Linked DNA regions of Rhodohalobacter sp. SW132. The protein of the gene in region 2 interacts with the protein of the main gene of each other region in a pairwise test. Links are inferred from orthologs where the notes say so. Each region holds a gene or a part of one and is shown on either strand. Other genes may lie near its edges.

Region 1 (3,195 bases), on a different replicon or contig from region 2:
TGTGTAAAATGGATTCGATTCGTAGGTATCCACCTGCCGGTATGTTCGCTGATATTTCACATAATTTTCTGCGGATGTTTTGATCGACTTCATCTCCTCATCCGTTAATTTCCGTGCTTTTTTAGCGGGTGAACCCATGTACAGGTATCCCGATTCAAGTGTTTTACCGGGCGGCACAAGTGTTCCTGCGGCAACGATCACATCAGATAGAATAACCGCCTCATCAAGTATCGTTGCGTGAATTCCAATCAGTACCCGATCGTGGATTGTACAACCATGAACCATCGCATTGTGGCCAATGGTCACATCATCACCAATGACCGTCGGGCCGGTCTGGTTCATTACGTGAATAGAAGCGTTGTCCTGAACGTTCGTGCGCTCCCCGATCCTGATATAGTTAACATCACCCCGGATGGTTGAGTTGAACCATATGGAACTATCCGCACCGATTTTCACGTCACCAATGATATCGGCACTGGGTGCTACGAAAACCGAATCATTATACTCAGGGGAGCGGTCTAAAAACTGGTAGATCATCTTTTTTAGTTGGTGCGATACATTTGCAGCTCAACAATAGACTTAAACTGCTCGTAGCTTTGAGGGTTCTGCTGAAGTTTTCGTCCGTTCACAAAAAAGGTTGGCGTTGAATTCACTGTTCTCCGCAGTCCTTCCTGTCTTTGATATTCCACACGTTCTGCAATTTCATCTGACTCTACATCTTCGCGAAACTGATCCATATCCAGACCAATTTCTTCGGCATATCCTTGAAACAGCTCCCATGCATTACCTCGCGACCACTCCGCCTGGTTCTCAAAAATCAGGTCGTGCATATCGTAAAAATGTCCTTGTTCCCGCGCAGCTTCGGCAGAATGAGCAGCCAGACGGCTAAACTGGAATCCGCTCAGCGGAAAGTGACGGTAGTTAAATTCCACCATATCGCCGAACTCATCTTTCAGCCTTTGTTCTAAAGGCACAAAATCTCTGCATGCCGGGCATTGAAAATCGCTGTATTTCAATATTTCAACTTTTTGTGCTGTTCGCTCCCCTTGAGCAGAAGATGAGCTGTTATCGGAATTCCCGGACAAACCATAATAAAGTGCTCCGCCGGCGATGAGCAGAAAAGCAGCAAACAGAGCAATTTGTACATTTTTGTTATTCATAGAATCGATTTTTTAGAAAAAATATTAGATTTAAAGATACTCTGATTTCGGGTAAATATCACCGCCGATGTGGTATGATTTTATCCCGAAAATTACCTGCAGGTGCGTTAAAAGTTAACAGTCCTTCAAAGTCATCGGATGAGTCACACACAAATCGTATATTGATCCGGAATGACTCGATTTTTCGATAAACTCATCCGATGACTTCATAACATTTAATCGATGATCCACCACTACGCTTGATTTGCCAATTTCGCCTTGTAAGCCATAGCGTAAATTTTCATCTGTTTAATCATAGATGCAAGGCCATTAGATCGTGTTGGGGATAGATGCTCCTGCATACCGATTTTTTTTATGAACTCAGGATTGGTGGCCAATATGGTATCGGGTTCTTCACCGGAATAGAAATTAACCATCAATGCAACAAGGCCTTTCGTAATGGCAGCATCGCTATCAGCCCTGAAAATCACCTTACCTTCATCAAGCTCTGTAGTCAGCCACACTTGCGATTGACATCCACGCACAAGGTTTTCTTCTATTTTATGTTCATCTTCAAGCGGAGAAAGTTTTTGACCTGTTTTTATGATGTACTTATAACGTTCCTGCCAGTCGGACAGTGCTTGAAATTCCCGGATAATTCGATCCTGCTTTTCCTTTATAGTCATTGTAAAAAATCTGAACTGATAAAAATTGATTCCTTTATGGAAGATATAAAATATTACGGGAAATCTGTCCCATGATCTCAACCAGGGTATGTTCAGATATGATCAGGAATAGCCAAATCAGGGAAGCCCAAAACAGAAAACGCCGGGCTATACCGGCACTTTCTGGTGATGCTGTGATAAGAAAACTGGTTAATGGTTACGCGCGTTTTTCAGAAGATACTTCTGTTGAAGTTGCCCCTTTAATCGCTTTCACAGAGGTGCTTTCGGCATCCCAATCAGGCTTTGCGTAATCAATAACTTCAACATAATCGCCCTCTTTGGTTTTAATCCGGAATTGCTCCGTATTGGGTTTTCCATCCAATACCACTTTGAAATGGTTGATTACTTTTCCGATATCACTTTCGTGAATAAAGTCTGTGAGATCTGTTTTGTTAATCTCGGAACCTGTAATTCCCGTAATCTTGGAAAAATTGTCCGTAACGTATTCAAATTCAAACTGACCCTCATCAACAGGCACCAGTTTGTAGCTAAAATCCCGCGCCTGGTCAAACATACTTTCTATACCCTCACCCTTGCCAGACAGCATGGATAGAATTCTTTTTTGGAGTGATTTATTCTGAAACGCTATCCGAATTATTTTTTGCCCGTTTGCTGATAACAGACGTGCTTTCGCTTCTACTTCAATATTTGTTCCTTTTTTGTTGATAATTTCAAGATCGTAGGTCTGATCATCAAAATCACTTGGCTTAAATACATCAAATTTATGGCGAAAATTTTCTACGAGTTCATCCGAAAGAATCTCCCATATTTTTTTCTTCTTCAGCTCTTCTTCATCAAAACCTGTAAGATCACGAAACGCTTTATTTGAGGTTACAATATTTCCCTGCTCGTCGAGATCAACAAGTGTTTTCTTCGATTCTTCCGTAAGTTTATCAAATTCAACTTCGGTATCCACGATCCGTTTCTCTGAACGTTTTCGCTCTGTTATATCGTGCTGATAGGATACCCAGTGCGTGATTTCGCCATCGCGATTTGTTAGCGGATGAATATCCCACTGGTTGATGAATTCAGTTCCGTCTTTTCTGTAATTTACGGTGTGCCCAAAAAAGGATTGACCATCTTTAAGTCTCTTTTTCAGCTTATCAAGAACTGCGCGGTCTGTTTTTTCACCTTGCAGCATCCGTGGTGTATTTCCGATTGCCTCTTCACGAGTATAACCCGTCATACGAGTAAAACCATCATTTACGTAGACGATCTCAGGTCCCGGCTTCTCAAGATTCAAGTTTGTAATTAAGATTGAGTCATAATCACTTCGAATTGAATTTTCGAGTAGCTGCAGATGATTTTCAGCCTGTTCTTTTTTTGCTGTT
Region 2 (3,337 bases):
GACCCATTTGTGGAGTTTAACGGTTTGATGTTTACCGATGGCGTATTCATTCACCTCGAAAAAGAGGCCAGGGCAGAAGCACCCATTCACGTCCTCAATCTCTATACCGATTCCAGCAAACCGTATGTGGCTACACCGCGTATGCTGGTTGTTGCTGAAGAAGAATCAGATGTTACAATTATAGAAGATCATATCGGACTGGCGGACAACAGCTATCTCACGATTCCTGTTTGTGAAATCAAGGTGAAAAAAGGTGCGCATATTCATCACGCCCGGATTCAGCGCGACAGCCTGAGTGCCGTTCATGTTTCCCGGCCGATCGCTTATGTTGAAAAGAATTCAGAATATCACTCCTACACCATCACACTCGGAGCAAAACTCACAAGAAATGAGCCGAAAGTGATTCAGGAGGATGAAGAAGTTGATTTTACACTCGACGGACTGGTATTGATTGATGGCGATCAGATCGCGGATACACATTCCACAATGGATCACAAATTTTCTCATGCCGAGAGCCATCAGCTTCACAAAGTTGTGGTGAATGGTAATGCTCACAGCATTTTCAACGGAAAGATTTTCGTTCGGCGTGATGCACAGAAAATTGATTCATTCCAGGAAAACCGGAACCTGCTTCTTTCACGAGACGGATTGGTAAATACCAAGCCGCAGCTCGAAATTTTTGCCGATGACGTGCTCTGTTCACACGGTGCAACCATTGGTCAGCTCGACCCGGAAGAGGTGTTTTACCTGCAGAGCCGGGGAATGACCGAGCAGAAAGCGAAAGAGGTTTTAACCTACGCTTTTGCACTGGAAACAATTGAAAACATTAAAGTTGATTCAGTCCACAAATTACTGATCGACGAAGTGTACCGTTATACAAAAGCAAACAACGTTGCCAAGGTAACTGCATGAGTGAACTTGTGACCTCCATACCGACTAAAGTCGATTTTGATAAGATCCGGGAAGATTTCCCGGTTCTATCACAACAAGTAAACGGGCATCCGCTTGTTTACCTCGACAATGGTGCGTCCAGCCAGATGCCAGCGATGGTTGCTGACAGGCTGGATCATTACCACCGGTATGAGCACGCCAATGTGCACAGAGGAATTCACACACTCAGTCAGAAAGCAACCGATGCGTATGAACTGACCCGTAAAAAAGTTCAGGAATTCATCAACGCACGGCATGTTGATGAAATCGTCTACACGACGGGCACAACCGATTCCATCAACCTGGTTGCACACTCTTTCGGTACGAAGTTTTTTGAAGAGGGTGATGAAATTATTCTCAGCCAGATGGAGCATCACGCCAATATTGTCCCCTGGCAGATGATCGCCGAACGAACCGGTGCCGTTATCAAGGTAATCCCGGTGGATGACACCGGCGAACTCGATATGGAGGCTTACAAGTCACTTCTATCATCAAAAACAAAAATGGTAGCGGTTATTCATGTATCAAACGCACTGGGTACGGTAAATCCGGTGAAAGAGATCACGGATTTGGCCCACGAACAGAATGCTAAAGTTCTGATTGACGGAGCTCAATCTGTTCCGCATCAGCCGGTTGATGTACAGGATATAGGGTGTGATTTTTTCGCTTTTTCTGCACACAAGATGTGTGGCCCAACCGGGTTTGGAATCCTGTACGGAAAGAAAGAGCTGCTGGATCAAATGCCACCCTACAGAGGCGGCGGAGACATGATCGATAAGGTGAGCTTTGAAGAGACCACATACAACGTAACTCCCTTTAGATTTGAGGCCGGAACACCGCCCATTTCCGCAGGAATTGGTCTCAGTACCGCAATTGATTATCTCAACAAAATCGGGATGGATCAGATTGCAGCGCGCGAACATGAGATTGTCTCTTACGCATACAATAAACTCCAAAAAATTGACGGCTTACGGTTTATCGGGGATTCCGAAAACAGAGCCTCGGTAATCTCATTTGTGTTTGATGATATACATGCATCGGATATGGGAACCTTGCTCGATAAAAGAGGCATCGCCGTGCGGACAGGTCACCATTGTGCCCAACCCACTCTGAGAAGATTTAATGTACCGGCAACTACACGGGCATCGTTTTCATTTTATAATACGAAAGACGACGCAGACCGCCTGGTTGATGGAATTGAGTATGTGAAAACATTTTTTGACTGAACCGATATCTGAAACGACTTTTTGTAACTTAGAATAGCTTTTTATTATGCCTAAAATTAAAGAAATAGAGCGTACACCGAACCCGGATGCCATGCGATTTGTGCTGGGTGAACCCCTTACGAATGGTGTTACGAAATCGTTTGAAAATAGTGGAGAAGCCGAGCATGATGAACTGGCAAAAGCACTGTTCAATATTGATCACGTAATTAATGTCTATTATGTAGATAAATACATCACGGTCACACAAGATGGCAAAGAGGTCTGGTCTGATCTTCTGCGCAAACTCGCACCACCCATTCGCGAAGCAACACCGCAGCTTGATATTGAAGAAGATGCCGAAGTTCATGCATCCAAAGAAGTGCAGGAAACAGACGATCCGCGGCTTCAGCAAATCAACCAGATGCTTGATGAACAGGTACGTCCATACCTGCTTGCTGATGGCGGCGGTTTGAAAATTATTGGCCTGGATGGAAACCGGCTGAAAGTTCACTACCAGGGAGCTTGCGGTACATGTCCGACGGCTACATCCGGAACACTCTACGCAATTGAAAGTATGGTCAAGCGAATCGATCCCGAAATTCAGGTAATATCCGTTTAGGAGAATTATGTCTATCACAATTACCGAACGAGCAGCCCGGCGGATCGAAGAGATCCGCCAAAGTCAAAATCACCCGGATGACACGCCACTGCGGGTTTCTGTAGTTAGTGGTGGCTGCTCAGGGCTCACGTATGATCTCGACTTCGACGCCGGTCAAACCGAAAAAGAAGGGGATAAAATCTTTGAGGATGACGGTGTTAAGCTGATCGTGGATATGAAGAGTTTTCTCTACCTGGCCGGTACCAGGCTCGATTATACCGATGGACTGGAAGGGCAGGGGTTCCATTTCTACAATCCAAATGCTACCCGTACTTGCTCCTGCGGAGAATCTTTCTCCCTCTGATTCTGCTCTTTTTATACTCGCGACATTTCATTCGACTCCATTCTCCAACCTGAATAACACACGTTTGAACACTAAGTAAAATGTCTGAAATTGTAAACAAAGTTAAACAGTCTAAGCTCGAAACCGTCGACCTTGAAAAGTTTGCGGAAGGAATTACGATCGCCGAATTTGATCTGAAGGATTATCTTTTCAAAGAGATGATCCTGAAAGAAAAAGAGTTCCGCGAAAAACTGAAGGAGC

What was found.
Region 1: the proteins of DYD21_RS05675 (region 2) and DYD21_RS02685 interact in binary tests that used the Escherichia coli proteins (3 or more experiments, as listed by UniProt). The link is inferred for Rhodohalobacter sp. SW132 from one-to-one orthologs.

Annotation. Positions count from the first base shown.
Region 1 is NZ_QUOK01000001.1:626,283-629,477, forward strand. Bases 110-2,967 are described here. They hold DYD21_RS02685 (SufE family protein), read right to left. Parts: upstream 1,826-2,967; coding sequence 1,394-1,825; downstream 110-1,393. Other genes in these bases: DYD21_RS02675 (gamma carbonic anhydrase family protein), read right to left, coding at 110-537; DYD21_RS02680 (thioredoxin domain-containing protein), read right to left, coding at 543-1,160; DYD21_RS02690 (PAS domain S-box protein), read right to left, coding at 2,022-2,967. In the rest of the region: more of DYD21_RS02675, read right to left, coding at 1-109; more of DYD21_RS02690, read right to left, coding at 2,968-3,195. UniProt on the Escherichia coli protein: Participates in cysteine desulfuration mediated by SufS. Cysteine desulfuration mobilizes sulfur from L-cysteine to yield L-alanine and constitutes an essential step in sulfur metabolism for biosynthesis of a variety of sulfur-containing biomolecules.
Region 2 is NZ_QUOK01000002.1:238,954-242,290, forward strand. The notes cover bases 33-3,032. They hold DYD21_RS05675 (cysteine desulfurase), read left to right. Parts: upstream 33-908; coding sequence 909-2,156; downstream 2,157-3,032. Other genes in these bases: sufD (Fe-S cluster assembly protein SufD), read left to right, coding at 33-912; DYD21_RS05680 (NifU family protein), read left to right, coding at 2,203-2,754; DYD21_RS05685 (iron-sulfur cluster assembly accessory protein), read left to right, coding at 2,762-3,032. Outside these bases: more of sufD, read left to right, coding at 1-32; more of DYD21_RS05685, read left to right, coding at 3,033-3,097; DYD21_RS05690 (DUF2480 family protein), read left to right, coding at 3,178-3,337. UniProt on the Escherichia coli protein: Cysteine desulfurases mobilize the sulfur from L-cysteine to yield L-alanine, an essential step in sulfur metabolism for biosynthesis of a variety of sulfur-containing biomolecules.